Regions from separate parts of the Desulfovibrio psychrotolerans genome, predicted to be linked through region 3. Evidence: riboswitches for the same ligand, from Rfam matches in the RefSeq annotation. Region 3 holds a riboswitch; each other region holds the start of a gene.
The links. Region 3 has a riboswitch for cobalamin ahead of metE (5-methyltetrahydropteroyltriglutamate--homocysteine S-methyltransferase). Riboswitches for the same ligand answer to the same signal wherever they lie in the genome.
Positions count from the first base shown of each region.

Region 1: linked by a shared signal. The riboswitch ahead of HUV26_RS07255 (sirohydrochlorin cobaltochelatase) and the one ahead of metE (5-methyltetrahydropteroyltriglutamate--homocysteine S-methyltransferase) in region 3 are both predicted to bind cobalamin.
Region 2: linked by a shared signal. The riboswitch ahead of HUV26_RS12335 (ribonucleoside triphosphate reductase) and the one ahead of metE (5-methyltetrahydropteroyltriglutamate--homocysteine S-methyltransferase) in region 3 are both predicted to bind cobalamin.

Region 1 covers NZ_BLVP01000007.1:253,401-263,558, forward strand. The annotation lists gene HUV26_RS07245 (superoxide dismutase) at 1-724, opposite strand, end outside; gene HUV26_RS07250 (nucleoside recognition domain-containing protein) at 990-2,087, shown strand; cobalamin riboswitch at 2,149-2,330, shown strand; gene HUV26_RS07255 (sirohydrochlorin cobaltochelatase) at 2,514-3,419, shown strand; gene HUV26_RS07260 (FecCD family ABC transporter permease) at 3,459-4,556, shown strand; gene HUV26_RS07265 (ABC transporter ATP-binding protein) at 4,553-5,533, shown strand; gene HUV26_RS16815 (ABC transporter substrate-binding protein) at 5,676-6,833, shown strand; gene cobI (precorrin-2 C(20)-methyltransferase) at 6,835-7,584, shown strand; gene HUV26_RS07280 (antibiotic biosynthesis monooxygenase family protein) at 7,836-8,171, opposite strand; gene HUV26_RS07285 (pirin family protein) at 8,390-9,292, opposite strand; gene HUV26_RS07290 (ABC transporter ATP-binding protein) at 9,535-10,158, opposite strand, start outside.
Region 2 covers NZ_BLVP01000010.1:82,200-92,357, reverse strand. The annotation lists gene HUV26_RS12340 (flagellin N-terminal helical domain-containing protein) at 1-591, opposite strand, end outside; cobalamin riboswitch at 895-1,038, shown strand; gene HUV26_RS12335 (ribonucleoside triphosphate reductase) at 1,264-3,327, shown strand; gene HUV26_RS12330 (cysteine hydrolase family protein) at 3,588-4,223, shown strand; tRNA gene HUV26_RS12325 (tRNA-Val) at 4,305-4,380, shown strand; tRNA gene HUV26_RS12320 (tRNA-Asp) at 4,386-4,462, shown strand; gene HUV26_RS12315 (SLC13 family permease) at 4,616-6,724, opposite strand; gene HUV26_RS12310 (uracil-DNA glycosylase) at 6,916-7,788, opposite strand; gene HUV26_RS12305 (pyridoxal phosphate-dependent aminotransferase) at 7,788-8,981, opposite strand; gene HUV26_RS12300 (PhzF family phenazine biosynthesis isomerase) at 9,360-10,158, opposite strand, start outside.
Region 3 covers NZ_BLVP01000002.1:26,258-36,415, forward strand. The annotation lists gene HUV26_RS03050 (flagellar assembly protein A) at 1-1,140, opposite strand, end outside; gene HUV26_RS03055 (TetR/AcrR family transcriptional regulator) at 1,537-2,337, shown strand; gene HUV26_RS03060 (efflux RND transporter periplasmic adaptor subunit) at 2,322-3,530, shown strand; gene HUV26_RS03065 (efflux RND transporter permease subunit) at 3,527-6,688, shown strand; gene metE (5-methyltetrahydropteroyltriglutamate--homocysteine S-methyltransferase) at 6,765-9,080, opposite strand; cobalamin riboswitch at 9,208-9,386, opposite strand; gene HUV26_RS03075 (LexA family transcriptional regulator) at 9,479-10,158, opposite strand, start outside.

The DNA.
Region 1 (10,158 bases), on a different contig from region 3:
GAGAGGTGGCAGCCATGGCATGCATGAGTGAGACGCTCGCACCATCGGAGACAAGCCATAACCAGCCTGCCCACAGACGGTTGGCGGCGCGGGCAAGAAACACATCCCGAAAGGCTTCCCATGAACCGAAGGACGCCACAATAGCATCCATGAGTTGTGCTTTGGGTCTGCCGCCCCCTCCGGGCTTCATGCTACGCCAGTACAGCGCGTGGTTGTGGAGTGTGCACAGGCATTCGGTCACGCGCCGAACCTCGGGCCGACCGGAATCAAGCCGCGCCACATGGCGGACCACGGCCTCCAGCCCCTGTCCGGCAACGGGCATATTGCTGATCAGCGCTTCCAGTTCCAGCTCCACGTCCCGTATACTGTCCGAGCCAAGGCTGCCGCAGTGCTGGCTTACGGTCCGTGCGGATAAAAACGGCTCCAGCGCAGTCACCGTGTAAGGCGGCAGTGATTCTGCCATCAGTTGCACCGCCAGCCGTCCTTCCTGTCTTCCAGCCAGACGACCTGCCCGGCTTTCCGCCTGAACAGCAGGCTGCATCCGCACCTGATGCTCTCCCCGTGCTGCCGCTCCTGAAACGGTTGCCGGTGCCAGAACATCGGCTACCACCCGCACCAGCCCTCCGGCAATTTCCTGAAGCCCTGTTGCCGGAACGGCTGAAGCGTGTCCGGGCATCGTTAAGGCGGAAGCGTTCATCGGCCCTGTAATTGTGAGTGCATGCATGTTTTCCCTCCCCTTGGGACATACCTGAGTGTGTACGGTCGGTTGAATGCCTGCCCGAACAGTAGTGAAGATTCGTGCCGTAACGAAAACGACATTGTGACTTTTACACGAACACGCTATACAGCCATGCCCGCAGCCCACAGGACGACACACCATGCGCACGCCCGACAAAACCGATAGACCCGATGTGCCAGACAGGCCAGACACAACCGACAAACCCGACGCTCATGGCAGCCCCACGCCAAACAGGCCGGAAAAGAGTGGAATGCGCAAAAAACGCGGCGCAACCTCGCTCCTGCTGCCTGTGCTCCTTTGCGGGCTGGCCCTGTGGGTCATATTCAGGCACGACCCGGCGTTGCTGGCATGGAGCAAGGCGTGGCCGGAACTGCTGCGGCCGCTTACACGCATGCTGGCCTTTCTTGGGGTGGGGCTCGTGGCGGGCCTTGCCGTGGAGGGCATGGGCTGGTCTGCGTGGCTCGCCGCTGCCGTGCGACCGCTCATGCGGTTCGGACGCCTGCGCGATGCGTCCGGAGCGGCCTTTGCCACCGCCTTCTTTTCCGGCACCGCAGCCAACGCCATGCTCATGAACGCATGGCGCGACGGCAGGCTGGGGGAGCGTGAAATGCGCCTTTCCTACCTTGTAAACACCGGCCTGCCCGTCTTTCTGCTGCACCTGCCCACCACCTTTTTTGTGGTGGTTCCCATGACCCGCTCCGCCGGAGCCATATACCTTGCCCTGAACGCCCTTGCCGCCATGCTGCGCACGCTGGGGGTTCTGGCCTGGACCCGCGCCACCCTGCACGCCGCGCCCGCCGCCGGAATATCCGCCGAGACGGATGCCAGCCCAGCCACGGCAACGGCACACCCCGCCGGGGACAGCACCAGCCAGAATACGGGCCGGAACACGGACCGCACCACGCCGCAAAAGATCCTTGCCGCGTTCCGCAACCGGTTCTGGCGCATCGTCACCATAACCGTTCCCATCTACCTGCTCATGTACGCCCTGAACCAGACCGGGGTGTTCGAAAATCTGCGCGACATGGCCGCACACTGGGTCGTCACCGGCCTGCTGCCCGTAGAGGCTGTCAGCGTGGTGGTCTTTGCCGTGGCGGCAGAATTCACATCCGGCATTGCAGCGGCAGGCGCATTGCTGGACGCAGGCTCCCTGACCACCCAGCAGGCAGTGCTGGCCCTTGTTCTGGGAACCATAGTGGCCACACCCATACGTGCCATCCGGCACCAGTTGCCCGCGCACGCAGGGGTTTTTACCCCCCGTCTGGGCCTTGTCATGCTGCTGCAAAGCCAGTTTCTGCGCGTTGCCAGCCTGCTGCTGGTCACGGCAGGCTATGTCGCACTGGCCTGAGCAGATTCCCAAAGGCTCTCCTTGATCTCCTTGATCTCCTTGACCGCCCCTTCACGCTGGCCTATTGTGCGCCTGTTCAGGTGCCCCCCCGGGGCCTAACAGGGAATCCCGTGCAAAACGGGAGCGGACCCGCCGCCGTAAGTCCCCCGCAAGCCGTTTCCCCCGCGCGCCACTGGATACAAGTCCGGGAAGGCCGGAAACGGTGGGACAAGCCGGAAGACCTGCCTGAGCATTCGGTGCGGCCCTGCCTGCGTACGCCACGTTCGTTCTCCACAGGGCCGGAGGCATCTTCCGCATGCACGGGGCTACTGCTGTGCGGAAATCCGGGACGGATAAATACGGTATCCTTCCATGCCCTATCGCATGGAAGGTTTTTTTGTTCCCCGTCCCCTCACTGCCCCAAAGACATCTTTGGAGGTTTTTTTCATGCGTTGTTCCATTGCCACGCGCCGTTTTGCCGCGCTTGCCACTGCCCTGCTTCTCGCCGTTCTGCTCACGCTGCCCGCCGCTGCCGGACACGGCAACGCCCCGCAAACGCGCAAGGGCATTCTGCTGGTAGCCTTTGGCACCACCGTGCCCGAGGCGCGCGTTGCGCTTGATAACATTGAAGAAGAAACCCGCAAGGCGTTTCCCGATACAGAAATCCGCTGGGCCTACTCCGCCAAGCAGGTGCGCCGCACCGTGCAGGAGGAAGAAGGCAAGGAAAAGCTCTCTCCCGCCTCCGCCCTTGCCCGCATGGGGGACGAAGGCTTCACCCACGTGGCAGTTCAGTCGCTGCACACCATTCCCGGTGAAGAGTTCCACGCCCTGCAAAAGACCGTTGCCGCTTTCCGCAACATGCCCAAGGGCACCCGCAAGGTCGTGCTCGGCATGCCGCTGCTCTGCACCCATGAGGATATGGAACGCGCAGCAGCCGCACTGGTTTCCACCTTCCCGGAACAGCGCAAACCCGGCGAAGCCATTGTGCTCATGGGGCACGGCACCCACCACCCGGCAAACATCTACTACCCCGGCATGCAGCACTACCTTTCCAAGGTGGACCTCAACACGTTTGTGGGCACCGTGGAGGGCGCGCCGGAACTGGATGACGTGATTGCCACGCTTAAGGCACGCAAGCTCAAGACCGTGTGGCTCATGCCGCTCATGGCGGTGGCGGGCGACCATGCCCGCAACGATATGGCAGGACCGGAAGAAGATAGCTGGAAGAGCGTGCTGGAAAAGCAGGGCTTCACCGTTCATACCGTCCTGCGTGGCACCGGGGAGTATGACGCCGTTGCCGCCCTGTGGGTGGACCACCTGAAGGACGCCTTCGGCGCGCTGGACGAAGAGTAAGAATAAGCCCGTCCCGTCCACGGACAAGGAACTTGCAATATGGCCGACACCACGGAACACACATCCGCACGACATACGGAGCGTGCCCGCCGCTTCCGGCGCACAGCCCTGTGCGCACTGGCGGCGTGCCTTGTCTCCGTGGTGTCGGCCTGTCTTTTCGGGCCCATGGACATTGCCGTGCGCGATGTGCTGACGGTGCTGGTCGTACGGCTTGCCGACCTTTTTTCCCTGAGTGCGGCAGCAGAGCCCGCCTCCCCCACCGTGAGCCTTGTGGTGTGGGATATACGGCTCGGGCGCATTGTGCTTTCCCTGTTGGTGGGCGCCTCGCTCGCCGTGACGGGCACCGTGTTTCAGGGTATTCTGCGCAACCCGCTGGCAGACCCCTTCACCCTTGGCGTATCCAGCGGCGCTGCCTTCGGAGCCTCGCTTGCCATTCTGCTGGGCTTTACGGGCGCGCTGCCGCTGCTTCCCGCCGTGGGTTTTCTGCCTGCCGCCGCCCTTGGCGGCGCGTTGCTGGCCCTGTTCGCGGTCATTATTCTGGGCCGTTCCGGGGGCAGGCTGCGGCGGGAAACGCTGGTACTGGCGGGCGTGGTGGTGGCCACCTTTCTTGCAGCCCTCATCTCGCTGGTCAAGTCGCTGGATGAAGACTCCGTGGCCTCCATCGTCTTCTGGATAATGGGCAGCATGCAAGGGCGTGGCTGGAACGAATGCGGCCTCATGCTGCCGTGGCTGGTCCCCGGCCTGCTGCTCATCTGGCGTTACTCACGCGAACTGGATATTCTGGCCCTGGGCGACACGCAGGCGCGTCAGCTGGGCATGAACGCCGATACGGTGCGCCTGCGCCTGCTCATCGGCGCGAGCATGCTCACAGCCGCAGCCGTTGCTGTTTCCGGTGTCATAGGCTTTGTGGGGCTGGTAGTGCCCCACCTTATGCGCATGCTGCAAGGAGGAGAGCACCGCCCCCTGCTGGTCAGCAGCGGGCTTTCCGGCGGGCTGCTGCTCCTGTGGTCCGATGTGGCTGCCCGCACCATCCTGCCGCAGGGCGCAGAACTGCCCGTGGGCGTGGTCACCGCGCTTCTTGGCGGCCCCTTCTTCTGCCTGCTGCTGAGGCGGCGCGCTGCGGGGGATGCCGTATGATCACCCTGCACAACGCAGTCTGCGGCTACGCCGGCATTCCCGTTCTTTCCGGGGTGAGCCTTTCCGTTCAACCCGGCGAAATGGTGGGGCTGCTCGGCCCTAACGGGAGCGGAAAAACCACCCTGCTGCTCACCTTATCCGGGGTACTGCCGCCTCTTGCGGGCGAAATGCGCATCCACGGCAACGACTGCGCCGCCATGCCGCCTGCCGTGCGCGCCCGGCATCTGGCCTCTGTGCCGCAACGCATGGGCGAGCCGCCGGACATGGAAGCCTTCTCGCTGGTACTCATGGGCCGTTACCCCCACATTTCCTTCCTTGGCGGCTACACAGAACAGGACCGGCGCATCGCCCTTGCCGCCATGGAAGAAACAGGCACCGCGCACCTGGCGCACCGTTCCGCCTGCACCCTTTCCGGCGGTGAATTCCAGCGGGTGCTCATTGCCCGCGCTCTGGCCCAGCAGACAGAATGCCTGCTGCTGGATGAGGCGACATCCGGCCTCGACATAGCCCGCAAGGTGGAAATCTTTGACCTGCTGCGTCAGCGTACCGGCCATGACATGCATAACAATGGTAATGGCCAAACCTTGCATGACCGCCAGAACGGGCATGCTGACCGCGACGGGCAGACCAAGCAACGGGTGGCCGTTATCGCCGCCATCCACGACCTGAACCTCGCCGCACTTTACTGCCACAGGCTCGTGCTGCTCAAAAACGGGCGCGTGGTCCGCGACGGCGGCGTGAACGAGGTATTCACGCAGGCCATTCTTTCCGAGGTGTATGAAACCCGCATTCATATTGTGCCGCACCCTGTCACCGGTGCGCCGCAGGCGTGCCTTGTCCCCGGACGGACCGGAAAGGCGGGCCTGCCCGTTGCTGCCGATATGGCCGACGCAACCGACACGCAGAATGCCGCCCGCAGCCTTGACCCCGCCCCCGTGCCAATGGCGGCAGGCACAGGAGGCAAGACGCATGCCTAGCCGCGCAGACCGTGTTCCGTGCCAACGTCTGTCTGCCGCGGAGTGTTTCCGGTGGCGTTTCCCGTGGCTTTTTCGGGTGGGCATCCCGCTGCCAGCCGTATTGTCAGGCCTGCTGTCCGTGCGGATTTCCGTGCGGATTTCCGTGCGGATTTCCGTGCTGCTGCCTGTTCTGCTGCCTGTGCTGCTGTCCGTGGTATTGTCCGGCCTGCTGAACGGCCTGTCGGTGTTGCCCGCCGGAGCGGAGACAACCGCCCCGGTTGCCGGACATAGCCCGCTTGACAGTACCTCCGGCAACCCCAGCAACCCCAACAACGCCAGCAATGAAGGTCGCGACAATATCGGTGAAACACCCCGCACAGCCCCTGACCGCAGCCCTGACCAGCATGCTGCTCCCCATGCGCCGGATTCGGCTGCTCCTGCACAAGGGGCAAGTCCGGTCTCCATTATCGATGACACGGGGCGCACCATCACCCTGCCCGCTCCTGCGCGACGCATCATCGCCCTGTACGGCGGCTTTAACGAAATTCTCATCCACATGGGACTGCACGACCGCATCATTGCCCGCACCAAGGCGGACACCCATCCGCCCTTTCTTGCGGCACTGCCTTCCATAGGTACCCACATGCGCCCCAACGCGGAACTGGTGGCGGGTCTTGCGCCGGACTGCATCCTGCAACTGGGGGGGCGCAGACAGGCCACGGAAATGCAGCAGATTCTGGAACGGCTGGGTTTTCCCGTGGCCTTTTTCCAGCCAGCCACCTTTGGGGAACTGTTCCATGTGATTGAACGTCTGGGCGTACTGACCGGCTCGCCTGACCGCGCAGACGCGCTGGTGAGCCACATGCAGGGCAGGCTGGACGCGGTGACGCAGGCCCTTGCGCATGTTCCGGCAACGGCTCCTACGGTCTTTTTCGAGGTCCGCTACCCCAATCTGCTGGGGGCGGGAGCGGAATCCATTGTTAACGATATCATCCTGCACGCGGGCGGCACAAACGTGCTGACCATGGGCCCCAAGCTTATCCGGCTGAACGAGGAAGAACTTGTGCGCCTTAACCCGGAAGCCTACCTTGTGCAGGTTGGCCCCATGAACCCCTCGCCTGTGCCTCCGGCGCAACGCGATCACTTTCGGACACTGCGTGCCGTAACGGCAGGCCGGGTTCTTACCGTTGATGAGCAGGTCTATTCGCGCCCCGGGCCCAGAACCGTGCTCGCCGTGGAAGAACTCGCGCGATTCCTGCACCCGCACGCCTTTGACAACACAACCGCTTCCGCCCGCATAGCCGGGCAGGAAGGAGAATGATATGTGCAGCCATGAACCAACACCCCCGCCTGCGGGGCACACTCCCGGAACCCTTTACGGCATAGGCGTGGGACCGGGCGACCCGGACCTCATCACCCTTAAGGCCACACGCATACTCGGTACGGTGGATGTGGTCTTTGCCGCCGCCTCCACCAAGAACGACTATTCCACGGCCCACGGCATTGCCGCACCGCACATGCGTCCCGGAGCCCGCACCGTCACGCTGGGCTTTCCCATGACGCGCGACAGGGCAGCCCTTACCGCCGCATGGCAGGCCAACGCCCAAACCGTGGCCGATGAACTGGATGGCGGCCGCAGCGGTGCCTTTCTCACCTTGGGCGACCCGCTCATCTATTCCACCTTCGGCTACCTTATGCGCACCCTTGCGGCCATGCGGCCCGATATTCCCGTAGAGGTGGTGCCGGGCATAACATCCTATCAGGCTTCTGCCGCGCGCACCCGTACAGTGCTGTGCGAATCGGAAGAAAACCTGCTGCTGCTTTCGGGTGTGGGCAGTGCGGAATCGCTGCGCGACATGCTGCGGCAGGCAGACAACAGTGTCATTCTTAAGGCCTACAAAAACTTTCCGGAAATCCGCCGCGTACTGGGCGAGGCAGGCAAGAACGGTGAGACGGTCTTTGTCTCGCGGCTGGGCATGGAAGGCGAACACATTGTGCGCAATATTGCCGAGGCACCGGAAAAGCCGCACTACTTTACGCACCTGCTTATTCCCAAGGAACCGCGCGACTGACCGAGATTTCGCATCCGGAAACACCGCCGGACGAATTTGCACGGGTCTGAATCGGTCTGAACGGGCCTGAACAGGTCTGAACTGGTCTGGCGGGTCTGGCGGGTCTGCACGGCCTTGCATGCACCGTGCTGCGGAAAAATTCTTCACCGCCCGCAACAAAAACGCCGGAGCCTTCTCTTTCCGAGGAAGCTCCGGCGTTGAAATAATCTTTCCGCGCCTGTTCCGGAAAATCCGGCGGCAGGGAACACCCGCTACGCCAGACTGCGTTCCCGCACCTTGTAATGCCGCACGGTCTCTTCCGGCACAATGCCGTACTTTTCATCCTCCGGGTACAGCTTGGCCACACCTATATCGTCTCCGGCAAAGACCGCCACAGCCTCCAGCGACTTCCAGTAGGTGATGAGCACAATTTCCACCATGCCCTTTCTGCCTCCGGCGTCTTCGCTCCGGCAGTCCCTGTCCATTATCTGAAAACCCATGTATCCGCTGGATGCCTTTATCTCGCGCACCCCCGTCTGGTACAGATAGTCGAGAAACCCCTCACGGTTCTCCTCCGGACACAGACATCTCCATTCGCGTGCGTACATTGCTATCCCTTCATCTCCGCCACGGCTGGCGGATAGTGCTTTGCGCCGTAAGACTCCCGGCTCTCCGGCCGGTCTCCGCCAGCATTCCTCCCGGACACATCCGGCGCGGCGGCGCCCACTGCCCGCACCGTGCACCCCGTTGGAAACACACAGGGCAGGCCCGCGTCAAGAGCGGCGATCCCATTTCGCTGAAAAAACACCCGTTCAGCGGGAAAAGCCTATGCCTTTTCCCTTCCCTTGCCCACCTTCACAAAGCCGCCGTGGCGAAACTCGTCAAAGGCCAGACGCAGTTCCTCGTCCGTATTCATGACAATGGGCCCCCGCCATGCCACAGGCTCGTTGAGGGGCGCGCCGGAAACCAGCAGAAACCGCAAAGCCTCATTTTCCGCACGCAGGGAAACGGCATCTCCATCGTCAAAAAGCACAAGGGTTTTGTCGGAGACGGCTGCGGCTTCCGGCCCGCCCTCTTCCGTTGCCACAACGCCGCTGCCGCCGATAACATAGACAAACACCGTATGCCCGCGCACGGTGGCATGTTCAAACGTCACCCCGGCGGGCACCTGCACGTCCAGATACTCCGGGCTTATGACCACATCCTGCACGGGACCGCGCACCTGCCCCACGCCGGGGCGTACATCCTGCACCGTTCCGGCAATAACCTTGACGCGCACCCCGTCCGTCAGATGAGCTTCGGGAATCTCCGCCGCCGTCACGCCACGGTATCGCGGGTCCATCATCTTCTGCGCCGCAGGCAGGTTTGCCCAGAGCTGAAAACCGTGCATGGCCCCCTTCGCATCGCCCTTGGGCATTTCCTGATGCACAATGCCGCTGCCCGCCGTCATCCACTGCACATCGCCGGAAGAGATGACGCCCGTGTTACCCAGACTGTCACCGTGTTCCACATCGCCGCGCAACACATAGGTAATGGTTTCTATGCCCCGGTGCGGATGCCACGGAAATCCGGCCACAAAATCTTCCGGCCTGTCGGAACGGAAGTCGTCCAGCAGCAGGAAGGGGTCAAACATGGGGGCCTCGTAATAGCCGAATATTCTGCGCAGACGCACGCCCGCCCCTTCGGTGACGGGCTCGCCCCGCAGTATCTCGCGGATGGGACGATACATGAAAAACTCCTGTAAGATGAGTGGTGGCAGACGGCCCGCATACAGTCTGCAGACAGCCCGCAGACTTCCGGCAGGGCAGTATCCGCCTGTAATTTCCTCACGGCCAAAGGCAACATTTTCAACCTGAACCCGCTGCCGCACGTTATTCCTGCCAGCGTACACGCATCTGCCGCCGAATGACCAGCACGAAACCATTATTTTCCGGTTCGGCTCTTCATGGCTCTTTCCGCAGGTGACGGCACTCACACGCCGCAGCAGAAACCGGAAGCAAGCCGCACATCCACCCGGTCGCCGGGGGTAATGCCGTTGTGCACGCCATATGCCGTGAGCACATGGCCGCGCACATCCAGCGTATAGCGTATGTAGTGCCCGCCAAAGGTTACCCCGCGCACAATGGCCGCCCCCTGCGGATTATGGACAAGGCACAGCGATTCCGGGCGCACGTACACCGCCTCCCCGTTCTGCGGTGCTTCCATGCCCAGCAGGGAACACAATTCGGCATCCAGCGTGTTCACGGGGCCCAGAAACCGCGCCGCTTCACGCGTGGCAGGGGCGTGGTACACCTCGCCCGGCGTGGCGTACTGCACCAGCCTGCCCTCCAGCATAATGCCTATGCGGTCTGACATGGCAAAGGCTTCTTCAAGGTCGTGGGTCACGCTCACCGTGGTGACCCCAAAGGTTTTCTGCGTATGGCGGATGAATTCCGCCGTCTCCATCTTCAGGTTGCGGTCCAGATTGGCGAACGGTTCATCCAGCAGAAGGAGGGTGGGGTTCACCACCATGGCGCGGGCAATGGCCACCCGCTGCCGCTGCCCTGCGGAAAGCTGAACGGGATAGGCAGCCGCCTTGTCAGCAAGATGAAACAT
Region 2 (10,158 bases), on a different contig from region 3:
GTTCACGCCGCTCAGGCTGCCAAAGCTGCGGTCGGCAATGAACGACATGTCATGCAGGCTCATATCAAACCCGCCGGTACCTGCCTGAATGTGTACCTTGCCCGTGGTTCCCGGTGCGCCCGCCGTTCCGGTCAGGGTAATGCGTTCGTCCGCCGCCCAGCCGTCGCTGTCAAACAGCTTCATGCCGTTGTAGGATGCGGAGGCGATAGCGCCGTCTATCACCTTGACCAGATCATTATATTCCGCCCGTCCGGCCGTGGTGCTTATGCTGCCATCGGCAACCCCTTCCGCAATGGCCTTCATCCGGTCCAGCGACTCACGCATGCTGGTCACGCCGGAAGCCGCCATAAGCGACACAGAAGCCGCCTCGGACACATTGCGCGAGGCCTGCCGCAGCATGCCCGCATCGCTCCGGATACGCCCCGTCAGGGCAGCCGCCGTGGGGTCCGTAAGACGTCTGGCCCCGGTGCTCTTGAGCAGCAGGCTGCGCAGGTCCGCCCCGCCGCCGGAGAGCAGTGTCTTGGCCAAGGTATCCTGCTGCAGCAACTGCATGGTCAGGCTGAGGATGAGCGCGCTGTTGTCGGTGGTCATGGCAGTCTCCTCCCGCATACGCCACAATGCACGGTATAATCCTGATAAGGCATATCGGAGCTTTGCCGCAGAACTTTAGTACCCATGCGAAAAATCTGTCCGCGCCGCCCGCCCTATCATGCGGAGCAATGCTGCCAGGGGTCCCCTTCAGCACCGGCCCGCAATCATCTGGGGGCAAGGATAAAATTTTATCACACGGTATCAGCATGTTGCAAATAAGCATGCGGCTTCACGCCATGCCCTCGTTCACCCGCAGCAGTTGCAACCTTGAACACGCGGCGAGGTTCTGCTAACTTGCCGATTGTCGCAACGTACTCTTCAGGTGGCCCGCACGGGCCGGTACAGGGAATCCGGTGGAAAACCGGAGCGGTCCCGCCGCTGTAATCCCGCACGCCTCCGGGCGGCACATGGGAAAGCCAGAATACCTGCCTGAAGCGATTTCAGAACGCGCAACGGCACGAGGATGCCCGAACGCGGTCTTGAACTCTCTTTTCCAACGCACGCCGGTGCTGTGCGGGGGTTCCGCCGCCCGCACGAACAGCCTCCCGGCAAAATGACAACACACGCCCGCCGCCCGACGGTGCAGGTGCCTTTTTTGCGTGCAGTTTCGCCCTTAACGCCGGGGTGTTGTGCTGTGCGCTGCAAAGCACGCCGTGTGTTGCCGGAGACAGAATGCCCAATCAGATTCTCAAACGTGACGGCCGAATCGAAACATGGTCTCTGGACCGCATTGCCAACGCCATATTCAAGGCACTGAAAGGCAGCGGCATAAAAGACCCCCTGCTCTCCAAACGCCTTGCCGGCAAGGTGGAGAAAAAGCTGGAGGGACTGGACATGCCCGAGCAGGAGCATGTGCAGGACATGGTGCAGCAGGTGCTCATGGAAGCACGGCTCTACACCGTGGCGGAACGCTACATCATCTACCGCGAAAAACGGCGCGAAATGCGCAGCCAGAATCAGGCGTATCTGGACATTTCCAAGATGATTGAAAGCTATCTGGACCGCAGCGACTGGCGCGTGCAGGAAAACTCCAACATGGGCCACTCGTTTCAGGGCCTCATTCTGCACATGGCGGGCACGGTTCAGGCGCGCTACGTGCTGGAGAAATACCCCGAAGAAATCCGCCTTGCGCATAACCACGGCTATTTTCACCTTCACGACCTTTCCTTCGGCCTTGCGGGTTACTGCTCCGGCTGGAGCCTGCGCGACCTTTTGCTGGAAGGCTTCAATCTGGAAGGACGCAGCTGCTCGGCCCCGGCCAAGCACTTCGACTCCGCCTGCGGGCAGATAGTCAATTTTCTCGGCACGCTGCAAAATGAATGGGCAGGCGCACAGGCGTTCAACAATGTAGACACCTACCTTGCCCCCTTCATCCGCAACGACGGCCTGAGCTACAAGCAGGTGCGCCAGCAGTTGCAGAAGATGGTGTTCAACCTGAACACCACCTCCCGGTGGGGCGGACAGAGCCCGTTCACCAACTTTACCTTCGATATGGTTCCGCCCGCGCACATCGCCAAGGAACCCGTCATCATCGGCGGCGTGTATCAAGATACCACCTACGGCGACTACGCCGAGGAAATGGAAATGATCAACCGCGCCTTCCTTGAAGTCATGCTGGAAGGCGATGCAGACGGGCGCATCTTCTCCTTCCCCATTCCCACGTACAACGTGACCAAGGACTTTGCGTGGGATTCAGAAGCAGGCAGGCTGCTGCTGCGGCTCACCGCCAAGTACGGGGTGCCCTACTTCCAGAACTTCATCAATTCCGACCTTAACCCGGAAGACGTGCGCTCCATGTGCTGCCGTCTGCAGATGGACCTGCGCGAAATCCGCAAAAAGACAGGCGGCCTGTTCGGCGCGGGCGACCTTACCGGTTCCATAGGCGTGGTAACGCTTAACCTGCCCAAGCTTGCCTACCTTGCGCACAACGAGGAAGACTTCCTCGACCTCATCACCGAATACGCGGAACTCGCCAAGGACTCGCTGGAATTCAAACGCAAGCTGTGCGAACAGAATCTGGAATCGGGCATGTTCCCCTACAGCCGCCGCTACCTGAAGAACGGCTACAACGGCCACTTCTCCACCATCGGCGTCATCGGCGGGCATGAGGCCTGCCTGAACATGCTGGGCAAGGGCATAGAAACCGAAGGCGGCCTGCGCCTCATGCGCCGGGTGCTCAACCACCTGCGCAGCCTCACCCTCACCTTTCAGGAAGAGACAGGCCACCTGTACAACCTTGAGGCAACCCCCGGCGAAGGCACCTGCTACCGTCTCGCCAAGATTGACAAGGACCTGTACGAAGACATCAAAACCTCCGGCGATGCCGTGCCCTACTACACCAACTCCACCCTGCTGCCCGTGGGCATAACCGGCGACGTGTTCTACGCGCTGGAACACCAGAACGAGCTGCAGACCCTGTACAACGGCGGCACGGTTTTCCACACCTTCCTCGGCGAATCGGTACCCGATGAAGACAGCGTGAAAAACTACCTGCTCAAGGCCATGAGCCAGACCAAGATGCCGTACATCTCGGTCACGCCAACCTTCTCCATCTGCCGCAGCCATGGCTATCTGCACGGCGAACACTTCAACTGCCCCACCTGCGGCAGCGAAGCGGAAGTGTATACCCGTGTGGTGGGCTACTACCGCCCCGTAAGCCGCTGGAACAAGGGCAAACAGGAAGAATACCGCGAACGGCAGGAATACGGCATGTCCGCCCTGTGCGGCTGCGACTAACGCAGGCCTGCCTCCGTCACATGCACTCTCTAAAGGGCGGCCTCCGGGCCGTCCTTTTCGTTCTATGGCACAGGGTCGTTGTATGCCGGAATATAGGACTAAGAACGGCATGGCGGATGCGCAGGCTATCATTGACTCATTCCCCTGCGTCCGCCACAAAGGATACTAGAAGACCCCGGCAGGCTGAACGCATCACAGCAACCCGGCACATTGCCTTTTCAACGCCAGATTACGGATAGAGAAACAAAGGACGTAGCCATATGAAACTGTTCACCACATGCGTCATGGCCTGCCTGCTGCTGTTTGCGCCGCATGCTGCCACGGCGGAGTACAGGGATATTCTGCAAGAATGGGGCGCGGTTCAGGTACCGGAAAAGCCCCCTGTTCAGGCGGTCTCCGTGGACCACTCCACCACTGCCCTGCTCATTCTGGACATTGAGGAACTCACCTGCAATGAAGAACGCCGCCCGCGCTGTCTGGAAACCGTGCCCCGCATAGAGGCACTCATGCGCAAGGCCCGCAACGCAGGCATGCCTGTCATTTACAGCCTCACCACGCGGGGAACGCGGGAGAGCATTCTCCCGCCTGTTACGCCCCGCCAGATAGACCCGGTGGTGCAGTCCAGCGTGGACAAATTCTTCAATACGCCGCTTGCGGCCATTCTTGATGACATGCGCATAAAGGCCGTCATCGTCACAGGCACTGCCGCCCACGGCGCAGTGCTGCATACGGCCACAGGGGCGGCCCAGCGCGGCCTGCAGGTCATTCTGCCCGTAGACGCACTTTCCGCCTCATCGCTGTACATAGAACAGGCGGCGGTGTGGCTGCTGCATACCGGCCCCGCCACCAGCCAGCGGCTCATTCTCACCCGCACGGCGGACATCAGCGTCCAGTAGCTTTTTTTCGGTTTTTTACGCCTCGTCGAAAGTTCGCTATTGACAGCGAGGGGCCGTAACGATAAACAAGCCTTCCTTCATGGACGGTTAGCTCAGCTGGTAGAGCATCGCCTTCACACGGCGGGGGCCACAGGTTCAAGTCCTGTACCGTCTACCACATGCGGAGCGGTAGTTAAGTCGGTTATAACGCCGGCCTGTCACGCCGGAGGCCGCGGGTTCGAGTCCCGTCCGCTCCGCCATGAAAGCAAAAGAAGCCCTTGCACAACGCAGGGGCTTTTTGCATTGGCGGCCTCCCGTTCCGATCTGCCGCCGCGGGTTCGAGTCCCGTCCGCTCCGCCATGAAAGCAAAGAAGCCCTTGCACAACGCAGGGGCTTTTTGCATTTCACCACCGCTACAGGGGCCAGAACCAGACAAGCAGCGGCAGGCTTACTGCAAGAACAATAAGGTCTGTGGGCAGGCCCATGCGCCAGTAATCTCCGAAGCGGAATCCGCCCGGGCCGAGAATGAGCGTATTGTTCTGGTGCCCTATGGGCGTGAGAAAGGCGCAGGATGCGCTTATGGCAACGGCCATGAGAAAGGTATCCGGGTTTGCCTCCAGTTGCACTGCGGCACCCAGCCCTATAGGTGCCATCACGGCAGCCGTGGCGGCGTTGTTCATCAGGTCCGTCAAAACCATGGTGGTGACCATAATCACAGCCAGCCCCACCATTGCATTGCCCTGCGCAACGGCATCCAGCAGAAACCGGGCAACAAGGTCTGCCGCTTCCGTACTCTGCATTGCCCCCGCCACGGGCAGCAGACTTGCCAGCAGCACCACCACGGGCCAATCCACCGATTCATAAGCCGACCGCAGCGGCACGGTGCGCAGCGCCATGGATGCCAGCACCCCTGCCGCAAAGGAAACAGCCGCAGGCAAAAGACCCAGCGCGGCAACTCCCACCGAAACCAGCATAATCCCCGTAGCCATTGCGGCCTTGCGCTTGTCCGGAATACGCAGGTCACGCTGCGCCAGAGGCACGCAGCCAGAGTGGTTTGCAAACTCCGCCAGATTCTCCGGTGCTCCCTGCAGCAGTAACACATCGCCCGGCTGTATGCGCAGTGAACGCAGCCGCGCCATGGAGTACCTGCCCTGCCGGGACACTGCCAGCAGATTGATGCTGAACCGGGTACGCAGCAGCAGATCGCTTGCCGAGCGGGAGGCAATCTCCGATGCGGGAAGCACCGCCATTTCCATAAGCACTGCCTCGCCACCGGCAGCAGTTTTTTCATGCTTCCTGACCGGTTTTTCGCCTGCCTTGGCAGCGGAGCCTCTTACCGGCATCACGGGACCGGACATGGCGTCCAACGCTATTCCCCGTGCCTTTTCCGGCAGTTCTGACAGAATCGAAATTTTCGGCAGGGACGCACTCTTTGACCTCTCCGCCCCTTCCGGCCCTTCCGGCCCTTCCGATTGTTCCGATTGTTCCGAACGTCTCGACCTTTCCGACAGACCCGCTGCATCTGGCAGACCGTCATCGGGCAGTTCCCCCTCCAGAGCAGGTTCACTGCCCCCGCTGCCTGCATCTTCCGGTACTGCAGCGTCCGCACTCTTTTCGCCTGCAGAAACGCGCTTGTCCTCTTCCAGCTTCAGGTCCAGTCTGGAGAGCACATCGGACAATGCCTCCACATCCGCCTCAAGCATCAGAATATCTCCAGCCCGCAGCACACGGCTGGGACGCGGCGCAATCATATGCACACCGTTGCGCACAAGGTCCACCACCTGCGCATCCCCCTCTTCCAGCACCGCCTCAATTTCGCGCAACCGCTTACCCGCCGTGGAACTTCCCTCGGGAATGCGCACCTCCGTTATATAGGCTCCGGTCTCAAAACCGCCCGTATCGGCGTGTTTGCGGTTCGGCACCAGCCTCCAGCCCGCCAGCGCGATAAAGGCAACCCCTACCACCGTAAGCGGCACACCCACATAGGCGAAGTCAAACATGGCGTATCCGCTCATACCCGCCTGATTCTCGCGGAAGCCGGAGATGATAAGGTTGGGCGGCGTGCCGATAAGCGTGGTGGTTCCGCCCAGAATAGACCCGAAGGCCAGAGGCATGAGCACCCTGCCCGGCGCAAGTCCCAGCCTGCCCGCCACCTGAATGGCCACGGGCATGAGCAGCGCAAGCGCGCCCACGTTGTTCATAAAGCCGGAAAGCACGGCGGCCAGAGCGGCCAGAGCGGCAATGCTCACTGTGGGCCCGGCATTGGCGGGCAGCACGTTGCGCGTAAGCACGTCCACCGCGCCGGAAAGCTGCAACCCCCGGCTGAGCACCAGCACGCAGGCTACCGTGACCACGGCAGGATGCCCGAAACCGCTGAAGGCGTTGCCCGGAGCAACCAGCCCAGCCAGCACGCAAGCCAGCAGGGAACCCACGGCCACCATATCGTGCCGCCATTTGCCCCACAAAAACATGGCGATAGTCGCCACAAGAATACCCATGATGATGAGCTGGTCCTGCGTCATGCCTTTCCTCCGCCCGGATGGGCAGGGCGCGGTGCCCTGCGCGGTTGAACGCCTGCGCACCACCTTGAGCGAGTCACCTGCCCGGAGTTACCGGGGTGTCCTGAACAAGGCGAAGCAGGAAGAGCATAACGCAGTTGCGGAAAAAAGCCTATCCGCCGGTGCGGATTGTTCCGCCGGATGCAGCGGGCGCGCTACCAGACGATGCCGCCTGCCCCGTGCTGCGCAAGCCATGCGTTAGCCCGCGCAAAATGCCCGCAGCCGAAGAAGCCGCGATGGGCGGAAAATGGTGAAGGATGCGCCGCCTCCAGCACCAGATGGCGGGCAGGGTCCACCAAGGCTGCCTTCTGGTGTGCGTGTGCGCCCCAGAGCATGAAAACCGCAGAGGCACAACGTTCGCTCACGGTGCGGATGATATCATCCGTCAGCTCGTCCCAGCCCAGCCGCGCGTGGGATGCTGGTCTGCCCGCATCCACGGTAAGGGTGGTGTTCAGCAGCAGCACGCCCTGCACCGCCCAGCGGGTAAGGTCCGGCGAATGCGCCCCCGGCACATGGTTTGTCCCGGCCCGGCCTGCCATATCTGCATGGCCGCCGTGGTCGCTGTGTCCGCCGCGTCCGTTCTCCCCTCCGGGCTGGGCGTCAATTTCCTTGAATATGTTGCGCAGCGAGGGCGGCATCCTGGCTCCCGCGGCAAGAGTCGCCTCCGGCACGGAAAACGCCAGCCCGTGCGCCTGTCCCGGACCATGGTAGGGGTCCTGCCCCACTATGACCACGCGCACCGCTGCCAGCGGTGTCAGATGCAGGGCATTGAACACCAGCGATTCCGGCGGATACACCGTACCCTGTTCCCGCCGCGCCGCCACGGCTTCCAGAACGGCCCTGTGCCGTCCCTGCCGCAGAAAGGGCACAGCCGCCAGCCAGTCCTCCGGTATGGCGGAACCGGCAACCACGCCCTGCCCTGCCAGTCCTGCGTCACCAGCGCTGCTTACGGCAACATCGCCACTATCACCCCGTTCACCCCGTTCACCTGTCGGGCGCGCCCCGCCGTAACGGCCAGCCCTCGGCATCAGGCGTTCTCCCTCACCCACGCCCCAAGGCGGCTAAAGCACTCCGCAAGTTCCTCCTGCTCTCCCCCGAAAGAAAGCCGCAGATGCCCCTCACCCTCCGGTCCGAACGAACCGCCCGGAATGGTAATCACGCGGGCCTCTTCCAGAATCCTGCGGGCCACCTCAGGTGAGGCCGCATGGCTGAAACGGTACCGCGCCATCACATAAAACGCCCCGCGCGGAATCACATACGAAAAATGATCGGCCATGCCGTCCAGTGCCGCGCAGGTCTGGGCACGCCGCAGGCACAGGGCGCTGCGCATGGCATCCACGCAATCCTGCGGTCCGGTAAGCGCGGCAAGGGCGGCATACTGCGAAACCGTGGGCGCGCATATGGCAGCGGCATCGTGCACCTTGAGCAGTTCGTCCATCCAGCGTTTGTCCGCCGCCACATAGCCCACGCGCCAGCCCGTGAGTGCGTATTTCTTGGAAAAGGAGTTTATACAGATAACATGGTCGCGCATCTCCGGCAGGCTTGCCGGACTGAACGGCATGGGGGCAGGGTTTCCCGCCGCATCGTAAACCATGAAGTCGTATGTTTCATCCGATATGATCACAAAATCCTGTTCCAGCGCCAGCGCGCACAGGGCGCGCACATCCGCCTCATCATACACGGTCCCTGTGGGGTTGCCGGGATTGCACAGAATAACGGCGCGGGTGCGGTCCGTCACGGCGGCGCGTATGGCTTCCACGTCCAGCCCCCAATCTGCGGGACGCAGGGGAACATACACGGGCACCCCTTCCGCCATAAGCACCTGCTCGGCGTGCGAGGCGTAGCCGGGAGAGGGAACAATCACCTCGTCCCCGCGGTCCACCACCGTGAGCATGGTCATGAGCAGCGCCTCCATGGCACCCACGGTCACGCCCACCTCGGTGCCGGGGTCCACGACAAAGCCTTTTTCCTCTGCCAGCCGCCCGGCAATAACCTCGCGCAGCACGGGCATCCCCGGTTGCAGCGAATACTTGCCTATGCCCGGTTCATCGCGCAGGGCGCGGGAAACGGCTTCGGCTATATGCGGCGGCGTGGGAAACGAGGGAACCCCCTGCCCCAACGAGACGCATCCGCCGATTCTGGCGGCGAGCATGGGCATGAGCTTGGTGGCGGAAATGCGGATATTCTGCACGCGGCGGCTGATTTTGTGTACTCTGGCCATGGAAAGGTCTCCTCGGAGGTAGCATAGAGGCATGAGGGTCGGACGAACTAGCAGAGGCATCGGAACCGCAAAGAAAGCTCCCCGGTCTGCCGTGGCGGCGACCCTACACCCGTGCCCTTCGCCTTGCAACCGTCGGCAGTCGGTGTCGCGGTTCCACATCTCGGCGCGCAGCACCCTTGCCGCACATCTGGACACCACCAACCACATCCGCACGCACATCGGCATTCTGCCGCACCATGAAGGGGAAGCCTCCGTAGCACCGCCAAGGTTCTCGGATATCCGCCTCACGGCAGAAAACCGCCGGGGCGCGCTGGAACTGCACAGCGCCATCGTCAGCATCTCGCCTGAACCGGAACAGGGCGCTGCCGCCTGCGCCCGTCACGCCTCCTCAGTAACTGTTGCCGCGCCCCCGGCCGCGCAGCGGGTTACGCACCTGGTTGCGCAGCGGGTTACGCCCCGGGTTACACGAAGACGCATGCTGCCCGCCATAACGGCCTTTCCGGCAATCTGCACCGCCACGGGCATGCCGCCAAACCGGTACACCGTCACCTCCACCAGCCCCGGCCTGCCCATGGCATACCCCTGCCGCGCGGTAAAGCTGATCGTATCATCGCCCACCGCGCCATCGTCCGGCCCCCTGCGGGCGTCAAAAACCCCGTGCGCAGCCAGATAGATTCCGGCCGGGCCGCTTGCCGTTCCCGTCACAGGGTCTTCGTCAATACCTTCCGCCGGACAGAACATCCGCCCGTCTATGAGAAAGCCAGATCCCGCAGGGTCGGCACCGGACTCAGGCACGCCGTCCCGCAACGCCTTCCGTCCTCCGGCAAACACAAAGACATAAAGCATGGCACAGCTCAGACGCGGAGCCAGGGCGGCAAGGGCAGCAAAGTCCGGCCGCATGGAGTGCAGGCAGGCGGCTTCGCGCAGCGGAAGGATAACCACCTGTGATCCCGTGGAGACATACTGCACGGGCAGGTCATCGCGCAAATCGCCAAGGCGTATGCCCAGCGCGGCGGCAAGGGCGGCCCGGTCCGTCTCATCCAGCACCGTGCCTATCTGCGGTTCACCCAGTGTCATGGTTATTTCCGGCTCGCCGCGTCCGTCCGTGCCTATGAGCACGGGCAGGCGCCCTGCCCCCGTGTCCATGGCCACATTGGCCTCCCGCACGGAAAACAGC
Region 3 (10,158 bases):
GGAATTGATGATGCCGCCGTTGATGATGACATCGCCCTCCGCCTCCAGAACGGCGTCCTGCGCGTAGGCGGCGATAATATTGCCACGGGCGCGGATGAGGTTGCGCCCCTCCATGGCTATGCCGCCGCGAACGCTCACGTCGCCGCCGCAGGTGACAAGCGCGCTCTCTATGAGCCCGTTGACAATAAGATGATCTGCCACGGTTACGGAAAAACCGCTGCGGATGGTGCCGGTAACATGCACGGAGCCGGTTTCCACCACAATGTTCCCGGTGGTCATGTCCACATCGCCCTTGATGTGCAGAACTGTGGAAACGCCCACGCTGCCGCCGCGCACATCCACCAGCCCCAGCGCCGTTGCCTCGTACAGGGTGGTTCCGTCTTCCTGCGGCACCTCGCGGATGTTGTCCCCCGTGCGGACCGGGCGGTCCGAACCGTCGCGGGCGGGAATCTCGTTGCCGAACACGTCCATGCCGCGCACGCCTTTGGTGGCGGGGTGGTAGCGCGCCACGGGGGTGCCTTCCTCCACATGCGGATGCGCGCCCCGGTCACGGTAATCTATGGTGCCGGAATCCTTCTGCGCGCCCACGGAATCGCGTTCCTTGAGCAGGCGTTCCAGTCTGCCGTTGGCACCGTGCCGGGGCGGCTTGCCCGTGCAGAGCACGGCTTCCTGCGGCGTGCCTGTTTCGCGCACAGTGGCAATGGTCTGCGCAAGCGATTTCAGGTCCACCGGCAGCGTAACTTTGAGCTGGCGAGTTGCCCTGTCGTAGACAATGGGGGGAATAGCCGCGCCGCTGAAGTCGGTGGCGTACACGGTGGTGCGTACGGTCAGGGAATTTTTGCTTACGCTCACCAGCGGAACCACTTCCATCTTATTGCCGCTCATGGACATCATGCCCAGTGTTGTGGCGCGGATTTCACGCGTGGCAAGGTCCACGGAATAAAATGGCGGGGCAGGGGTACCGCTGTCCGAATCTGCCCCCGCTGTAAAAGGGGCCAGATCTGTTGCAATGCCCAGCAGCATGCCGGGCAGGACGGGAAGCTCCGGGTCGCCATGGAGCTCCATGAACCGGCAGAACGGTTCGGGATGGCACTGGGGCGCTGTATCTGCGGGCGTGCTTGCGGCATTGGTCTGTGACATGTGCTCTCCGGGTGGTCAGGTAGCCATGCGGTAGTTTAGCCCATGCGGGCCATGTATTTCAATGTATTTCCTTTCCCGTTCCTTATCATTTCCGGCAGGCATCCGGTTCTTGTCCTTATTTGTGGGATACGCGGAGGAGGGTGGGGGCGATACGGAGCGCTGGATATGGGACGGCTATGGAGACCGGACGAGACCGGACGATTTTGGACGATACAGGACGACATGGGACGATACAGGACGACATGGGACGATATGGGGAGGTATGGGGAGGTATGGGGCGTGCGGCAAGATGTGCATGTTGTTCGCCAACTGTTTAAGAATCGATCCGACGTATTGACAGAGTGTAAATTCTGTTTCAAACAGCGTTTGACACAAGACTGTTCCGGGGGCTGTTTGATGAAGTCGAGGTTTGGCGAAAAGCTGCTCAATGCGGCACGTGATATGGTGGACCGCTGCGGTCACTGCTCTCCGCCGGAAAAGGCGGACGCGGTGGGCGGCATGCATACCCGGCAGCGCATTCTGGATGCTGCGCGGTCGGAGTTTGCAAAAAAAGGCACTACGGCCACCGTGCGCGATATCTGCCGCATAGCCCGTGCCAACATAGCGGCGGTGAACTATCATTTCGGCAGCAAGGACGGGCTGCTGGCGGCGGTGCTTTCGTCAATCATGGATGAAACGCTGCGCCTTTACCCTATGGACGGAGGTGTTCCGCGTGACGCCGCCCCCGGGGAGAGGCTCTACGGCTTTGTGTTCGCCTTTCTGTGCCGGATACTCGGCACGGAAAAGCCTGACGAGGCGGTGCTGGGCCAGATGCTTTCCGAAGCGTTCATGCGCCCGCTGCCGCAGTTTGAGCAGTATGCGGAAGCGCACAGGATAGAAGTGCTGCGCTGGCTGGTGCCCCTGCTGCGCGAAATTTCCGGCTGCGAACCGCTTGCGGACCCGGAAGGAGAGACGCTGGCGTACCCGTCGTCCATGCTTTCGCCTACGAACGCTGAAGACAGACGGTTCAAACTCCTGGCCCGGTCCATAATCGCCCAGATTCTTCTGTATAATTCCTTGCGCAGCCGATTCCTTGAGGCGCGGGGCGGGAAAAGGTTCTTACCCGACGAGATTGAGGAAATTGCAAGGCATATCACCGCGTTTTCCCTCGGCGGCATTCATTATCTTTCGGAGAAGCAGACATGCAGAGATTCATAGAACATACCCTTATCATTCCGCTTTTGCTGATTCTGGTCATGGTTTCGGTTTTCCTCCTTTCCGGTTGCGGCGACTCTTCCGCCGGAGTGTCTGGCGGAACGCAGGTGCAGATGGCGGAGCGCGTGAACGCAGAGACATCTCCGGCTCAGACGCAAACGCCGGAGGGGCAGCCTGCCATAACCCCTCCCGCCGCAACGGACGCACAGTCCCTGGTGGCCAACGCGAAGCCGGCTGCGGCTGCTTCTGAACGTTCCCAGTACATTGTGAACGTGAAGGTGGAGACCGTAACCCCCGCGCCCCTGCGCGATGTGCTGGTGCTGCCCGGAGAGACGGAAGCCCTGAGCGATGTGAGCCTTGCCTCCGAACGCGCCGGCGTGGTGGAATGGGTTGGTGTGACAGAAGGGCAGACGGTACGAGCCGGGCAGCAGATTATTCGTATTAATCTGAACGCGTTGGAAGCGGTCCGCGACAGGGCCAAGGCTAACCTGACGCTGGCGGAAGATCAGCTTCGCCGCAGGCGCGACCTGTACGAACGCAAGGTGCTCTCGCGCGAGGAGCTGGAGCAGGCAGAGACGGAGCGCACCGTGGCGCAGGCCACTCTGCGCGAGGCAGAGGTAAACTACAGCCACGGCATTACCACGTCCACCACCAACGGCGTGGTCAACAAGGTGTATGTGGACCCCGGCGAGTACATTGCGGAAGGGGCCACGGTGGCCGATATTGTGAACGTGGACACCCTGCGGGTGAATTTTAACGTGCCTGAAGCGGATGTGCGGTTCCTGTCAGAAGGCAGCAAGGCGGTTGTGCGTCTGGACACCTACCCCGGCAGGGAGTGGGAAGGCACCGTGGATTTTGTGGCCTGGAAGGCAGATACCGCCACGCGCACCTTCCGGGTGCGGCTGGTGGTGAATAACCGTGACGGAGCCATCCGGCCCGGTATGATAGCCCGGGGCGCCTTTGTGCGCCGGTCTGTGGCCGATGCGCTTACCGCGCCCCTGTTCAGCGTGCTGGATAAGGGCGGCGAACGGGTGGTCTTTGTGGAGCGCAACGGCGTGGCAGAGGCACGTACCGTGGAGCTTGGCGTCATAGACGGCGATCGGGTGGAGGTGCGCAAGGGCCTTGACGCGGGTGACAGGCTCATCGTGGTGGGCCACACCGAGGTGGAAGACGGAACAAAGGTGAATGTGCGATGATTCTCAATGAAGGCGCAGTCAGGAACCAGCCGTTCGTTCTGGTGCTCCTGATTCTTATACTGGTGGCCGGGCTGTACAGCTACGCCAAGCTTCCCCGCGAGGCCGCTCCGGATATCCAGATTCCCTACATCTTTGTGACTACAGATTACGAGGGCGTGGCCCCGGAGGATATGGAAAAGCTCATCACCATTCCGCTGGAGCGCAAGCTCAAGGGGCTGGAGGGTGTGGAGGAGCTTACCTCGCAGTCGGACGACGGGCTTTCCACCATTGCCATCAAGTTTCTGCCCAGCGTGGATATTGACGATGCGTTGCAGAAGGTGCGTGACAAGGTGGATCAGGCCAAGGGCGATCTGCCATCGGACCTCAAGGACGATCCCGTTATCAGCGAAATGAACTTTTCGGACCAGCCCATCATTCAGGTGGTGCTTTCCGGACCGTTCAGCCTCAAGCGGCTGAAGGTGTTTGCGGAGGAGCTGGAAGACCGTTTCGAATCCATTCCCGGCGTGCTGGATGCCCGCATCATCGGCGGGTTGGAGCGCGAAATCCATGTGGAGTTTGATCTGGACCGCGTGGCCTCGTACAACGTGCCCTTTACCAGCATGTTGCAGGCCGTGGAGCGGGGCAACGTGAACATGCCCGGCGGCTCCATGGATATTGGCGATGCCCGGTATCAGGTGCGCGTGCCGGAAGACTTCAGCAACCCTGCGGAGATAAATAATATCGTGGCCTTTGTGCGCGACGGCAGGCCCGTTTATCTGCGTGACGTGGCCGCCATACGCGACCACCACAAAGACGCCACATCCATGAGCCGCCTGAACGGCGAAAATGCCGTGACCTTGCAGGTGGTGAAGCGCAGCGGCGAGAACATTATCCACATCAACGACCGGGTGACCGCCGTGGTTGAGGAGATGCGCGACTTTCTGCCGCCCACGCTTACCATAAGCCTTACGGCGGACATGGCGGAAGACATACGCATCATGGTGGCGGACCTGGAGAACAACATCCTTTCCGGCCTGCTGCTGGTGCTGGTGGTGGTGCTGCTCTTTATAGGCGGGCGTTCCGCCGTGTTTGTCTCCGTGGCCATTCCGCTTTCCATGCTCATCACCTTTGCCCTGCTGCGGGTGCTGGATATAACCCTGAACATGGTGGTGCTCTTTTCGCTCATTCTTGCGCTGGGCATGCTGGTGGATAACGGCATAGTCATTGTGGAGAATATCTACCGGCACATGCAGGAAGGCAAAGGGCGCTTTCAGGCCGCACTGGACGGCACAAGCGAGGTGGCGTGGCCGGTCATTACCTCAACGCTGACCACTGTGGGCGCGTTTTTTCCCATGATTTTCTGGCCCGGCATCATGGGCGGCTTCATGTCGTTTTTGCCTAAAACAGTCATACTGTGCCTCATGGGGTCACTCTTTGTGGCCTTGGTCATAAATCCCGTTCTTTCAGCCCGGTACCAGACGGCACGGCCTCCGCGTATCGGAACGGACGGCGATCTGCAATCTTCCCGTTCCCGCAGGGTGTACGGCTGGCTGCTGCAATGGTCTCTTTCCCACCGCCTTCTGGTGGTGGGCCTATCCTTTGCCATGCTGGTAGGCTCCATCGTTGCCTTCGGCATGTTCGGCAAGGGGGTTGAGTTCTTCCCGGAAACGGAACCGAAGCGCGCCTATGCCAACATAAAGCTGCCCGTAGGGACTAATCTGGATGCAACGGACCGCTACGTGCGGGTCATAGAACGTGTGGCCTCGGAATATGAGGACGTGCGTTTTGTCATTGGCGGCACAGGGGCTGGCACGGGCGGCAGCTTTGGTGGCGGCGGCAGCGGAACGCATCTTGGTTCCGTAACGCTGGACTTCAAGCCGCTTTCTGAACGCACGCGCGATTCCTCGGCCATTGTGGCCGAACTGCGGGAACGTCTTTCCGCTCTTATCACGGGCGGGGAGTTGCGGGTGGAAAAGGAAAAGGAAGGCCCCCCCACCGGCGACCCCATCAGTCTGGAGCTGTACGGCGATGACATGCAGGTGCTGGGCGGCATTGTGGCCGCTGTGCGTGATGCCATGCGTGATATTCCCGGCATTGTGGACCTGAAGGACAACTTTGTGAACGGCAAGCCGGAGATCCAGATACGTGTGGATAAGGAAAAGGCCGCACTGCTGGGGCTGGATACCTACTCCGTGGCCTACACCGTGAAGGCGGCCATAAACGGAGCCAAGGTGGGCGTGTACCGCGAAGGCAAGGACGAGTACGATATCATCGCCAAGCTGCCGCAGAAGGACAGGCAATCGGTTGAATCGTTGCGCCGCATAACGGTTTCCGGGCCCAACGGCGAGCCTGTGCCGCTTACCGCTGTGGCCGATGTGCATCTGGCCAGCGGGCTGGGAGCCATAAACCACAAGGACCAGAAGCGCGTTGTGACTGTTTCGGCCAACGTGGACGGGCGGCTTGCCAATGATATCATCCGCGAATTGGACGGCGTTCTGCGCACCATGTCGTGGCCGAGGGGCTATTCCTACGGATTCGCAGGTGAACAGGAGGAGCAGCGCAAGGCTGAGGAATTTCTTTCCGAGGCTTTTGTGGGGGCCATTTTCATCATATTTCTGGTGCTGGTGGCGCAATTCAACTCGCTGGTCACGCCGTTCATCATCCTTACCTCGGTGGTACTTTCGTTCATCGGGGTGTTTGCAGGACTGCTGGTTTCCGGCATGGCGTTCGGCATCATCATGACCGGGGTGGGGGTTATATCCCTTGCAGGCGTGGTGGTGAATAACGCCATCGTGCTCATTGACTATTTTGAACAGCTGAAGCGTTCGGGCATGGAGACCCGCGATGCCCTGATCAAGGCCGGGCTTACACGATTCAGACCCGTTATCCTCACGGCAGTGACCACCATTCTGGGGCTGCTGCCCATGGCTATAGGGGTAAGCTTCGACTTCTTTGCCATGGAGCTGATAACGGAATCGGAATCCGCCCAGTGGTGGGGCCCCATGGCCGTTGCGGTCATTTTCGGGCTGTTCGTGTCTACCCTGCTCACACTGGTGGTGGTGCCTGTGCTGTGCTCGTTGCAGGACAGCATGCGAAACCATGTGGCCAGATTCAGAGCACGGGGCAAGGTGCAGGCGGCGGATGCGGCGGATGCGGCGGATGCGGCGGATGCGGCATAACCATCAGGCATTCTGAAGAAGAAAAAGAGAAGGGCGGCCGCGAGGTCGCCCTTCTTGTCAGGGTGTTCAGGGAGGATCAGGTGCGGCGGGTGATTCTGGTGAGCGAGGCCCGCACCTTGCGGGCCGCAGCCACCATGTTGCGCAGGGAGGCGGTTGTTTCCGGCCAGTCTCTGGTTTTAAGTCCGCAGTCCGGATTCACCCACAGCCGTTCCGCCGGGATGCAGGCAAGAGCCCGGTGCAGCAGTTCTTCCATTTCCCCTTCGGTGGGAATGCGCGGGCTGTGAATATCGTACACGCCCGGTCCTATATCGTTGGGGTAGTCCGCAACGCTGAAGGCATCCAGCAGGGTCATGCGGCTCCTGCTGGATTCAATGCTTATGACATCTGCATCCATGGCGGCGATGGCGTGTATGATCTCATTGAATTCGCTGTAGCACATGTGCGTATGTATCTGCGTTGCATCGCTCACGCCGGATGTAGCCAGCCGGAAGTTCTGCGCCGCCCACCGGAGGTATTCTGCGCCGTCCCGCTGTTTAACGGGCAATCCTTCGCTGAAGGCAGCCTCATCCACCTGAATGATGCGCACGCCCGCTTCTTCCAGATCCCGGATTTCGTCACGGATGGCCAGCGCAAGCTGGCGGCAGACCTCGGACCGGGGCATGTCGTCCCGTACGAAGCTCCAGCAGAGCATGGTCACGGGGCCGGTAAGCATGCCCTTCATGGGTTTATCTGTCAGTGAAGCCGCGTAGCGTATCCAGAAAACAGTCATGGGCAGCGGGCGGAACACATCGCCGTAGATGACCGGCGGCTTGACGCAGCGGCTGCCGTAGCTTTGCACCCATCCGTTGCGGGTAAAGCAGAATCCATTCATCTGCTGCCCGAAGTATTCCACCATGTCATTACGCTCGGGTTCGCCATGCACCAGCACATCAAGTCCCAGCTCTTCCTGCACGCGCACGGCGCTCTCTATTTCCTTCTTCATGAAGGATTCATAGTCCTGACTGGGCATGGTGCCGTTGCTCATCAGGGTTCTGGCCTGCCGGATGGCGGTCGTCTGGGGAAATGAGCCAATGGTGGTGGTCGGCAGCACGGGCAGATTCAACCACTCCTGAGCCTTTTTGCGGTCCGCATGGGGGGTGGGGCGGCAGAGCATGTGGGGTCCCACCGCATTACAACGTTCACGCACGGCGGGTTTATGAACCCTGCCGCTGGTCCGGCGTGAACGCAGCTCAGCGGCGTTTTCCTCCAGCAGCGAAATGCCTTCCGTGCTCACCTGTCCCCCCGGCTCGCCCAAAAGAAAAGCAAGGTCGCTTATCTCCCGGCATTTCTGGACAGCAAAGGCCATCCAAGATTTCAGTTCCGGGTCCAGCCGGTCTTCGTGCTCAAGATCCACGGGGCAATGCATTAGCGAACAACTGGAGCCTATTATGAGCCGGCGCGCATCAAAGCGGTCAAGGATGTTGCCGAGGGTGGCAAGGGCTTTGGCGAGGTCGGTTTTCCAGATGTTCCGCCCGTCCACAATCCCTGCGGAGAGTGACATGTGGCCGGGAAGGCACACCAGCAGGGAATTGAGCGTTGCTCCGCCCCGGACGAGGTCCACATGCAGCCCTGAACACCCGGAAGAAAGCGCCAGCTCCATGTTGTCGTCCAGCACATCGAAATACGTGGCGAGGAGGAGACCAGTGTTTTTGAGTGCGCCGTTAAGCCGCTCATAGACGCGGGGGAATGCTGCTCTTCCGGCAGGGGAGAGGTCTGCGCAGAGAATTGGCTCGTCAATCTGAATCCACGGGCATACACCATCAAGCTGCGCCAGCAGTTCCGCATATGCATCTGCCACGGCATCGGCATGCTGCCAGCAATCGCTCCCGTCTGTGGATTTGGCAAGCGAGAGAAAGGTTATGGGGCCAAGGATGACAGGTTTGGGCGTGTAGCCCAGCGCACTGGCCTGCCGCGTGTCTTCAACCAACTGCGGGCTGGAGAACCTGATTTGCTGGTGCGCCGAAATTTCCGGCACGATGAAGTGGTAGTTGGTGTTGAACCACTTGGTCATTTCCATGGCCGGAATGTTCCGGGCGGCATCTCCGCGGGCCATGCGGAAGTAGTCTTCAAATGGCACAGGGGTGCCTGCATCGCATGTTGAAATACCGAATCGTTCCGGAATGCAGCCAAGCATGCAGGCGGTATCCAGCACATGATCGTAGTAGGAAAAATCGCCGGTGGTCACCCAGTCGAGACCGGCCCTGTGCTGAATGGCCCAGTGCCTTTCTTTGAGGGTCTTTGCAACGGCCTGAAGGTCTTGTGCTGAGGTTTCTCCGCGCCAGAAGGCCTCCAGCGCCTTTTTGAGTTCGCGGTCTGCCCCGATGCGGGGAAAGCCAAGAATGTGGGTTTTCATGCGTGTCACTCCTTTTATTGGTTGGAATAAAAGAAGCAGCGACAACTCGATATCCGGGCAAGGCGTGCGTGGGCAGAGAGTCGGATATGCCCGTGCGCAGCGAGCTATGCCTGTCCAATCGCGAGACAGTCGTGCTCCGGCACAGGGACGTCTCCTGACTTTCCGGCTCCGTAGTGTGTGTGCTTCCCGCACGAGGCAGGGAGCACACCGGGGCATGCCGGTTACAGTGGCGCGACCGTGACGGATTTACACCGTCTTCCGTTTCCCTGTGCTGTATCAGGATATTCGAATATAGAAATATTTTCGAAATGGCAAGCAGGTATTGGCTGAGGCATGAAATGGAAAAGGGCGACCGTGCGGTCGCCCTTTCTAGCTATGTTGGAGAATCGTTCGCAGGGCTACAGCGTCTGCAGCACCCATGCTACGCGGCCCATGATGGACTCTGCGCGCTTGTCCACAGGCAGATACTGCTCCGGGTGCGACTGATTTTCGCTGCGCATGACAAAGCGGCTGTTGGCCGCGTCCAGAAACAGGCGCTTCAGCGAAATGCCTTCGTAAGGTACGAATACGCCGTATATCTCGCCGGAAAGTATGTTCTTCTGGCTTGAATCCAGACCGACGTACGCTCCCTTGTGGATTAACGGCTCCATGCCGGAGGTTTCTACGCGCAGCACCTGAATATGCGTGCCGGCAAACGATTGCGGTATGCTCAGCTTGCCAACACCCTTGAGCAGGCGTTCGCCATTTTCTCCGTTTTCACATTGCATGGAGTGGATGGTGACAACGGCGTTGCGTGCGTCCGGGTCGCCAAACTTGGCAGAGTCTTCAAACACCCGTCCCGCAACGGGTCCTTCAAGAGGTTCATATCCCTGTTCGGTGCGCAGATACATGGGGCCTATGCCCTTTTTCAGCCAGTCCGGGTTAAGGCCGAACTTTTCGAAAAGCTTCATGTACCAGTCGGATGGCACGGAGTTGCGGCGTTTTGCATCGGATATGCTGGACTGACGGATGTCCAGCACGTCCGCAAGCTCAACCTGCGTCCGTGTGTGGGTGGAGAGCTTAATGCGCTCAAAAACTT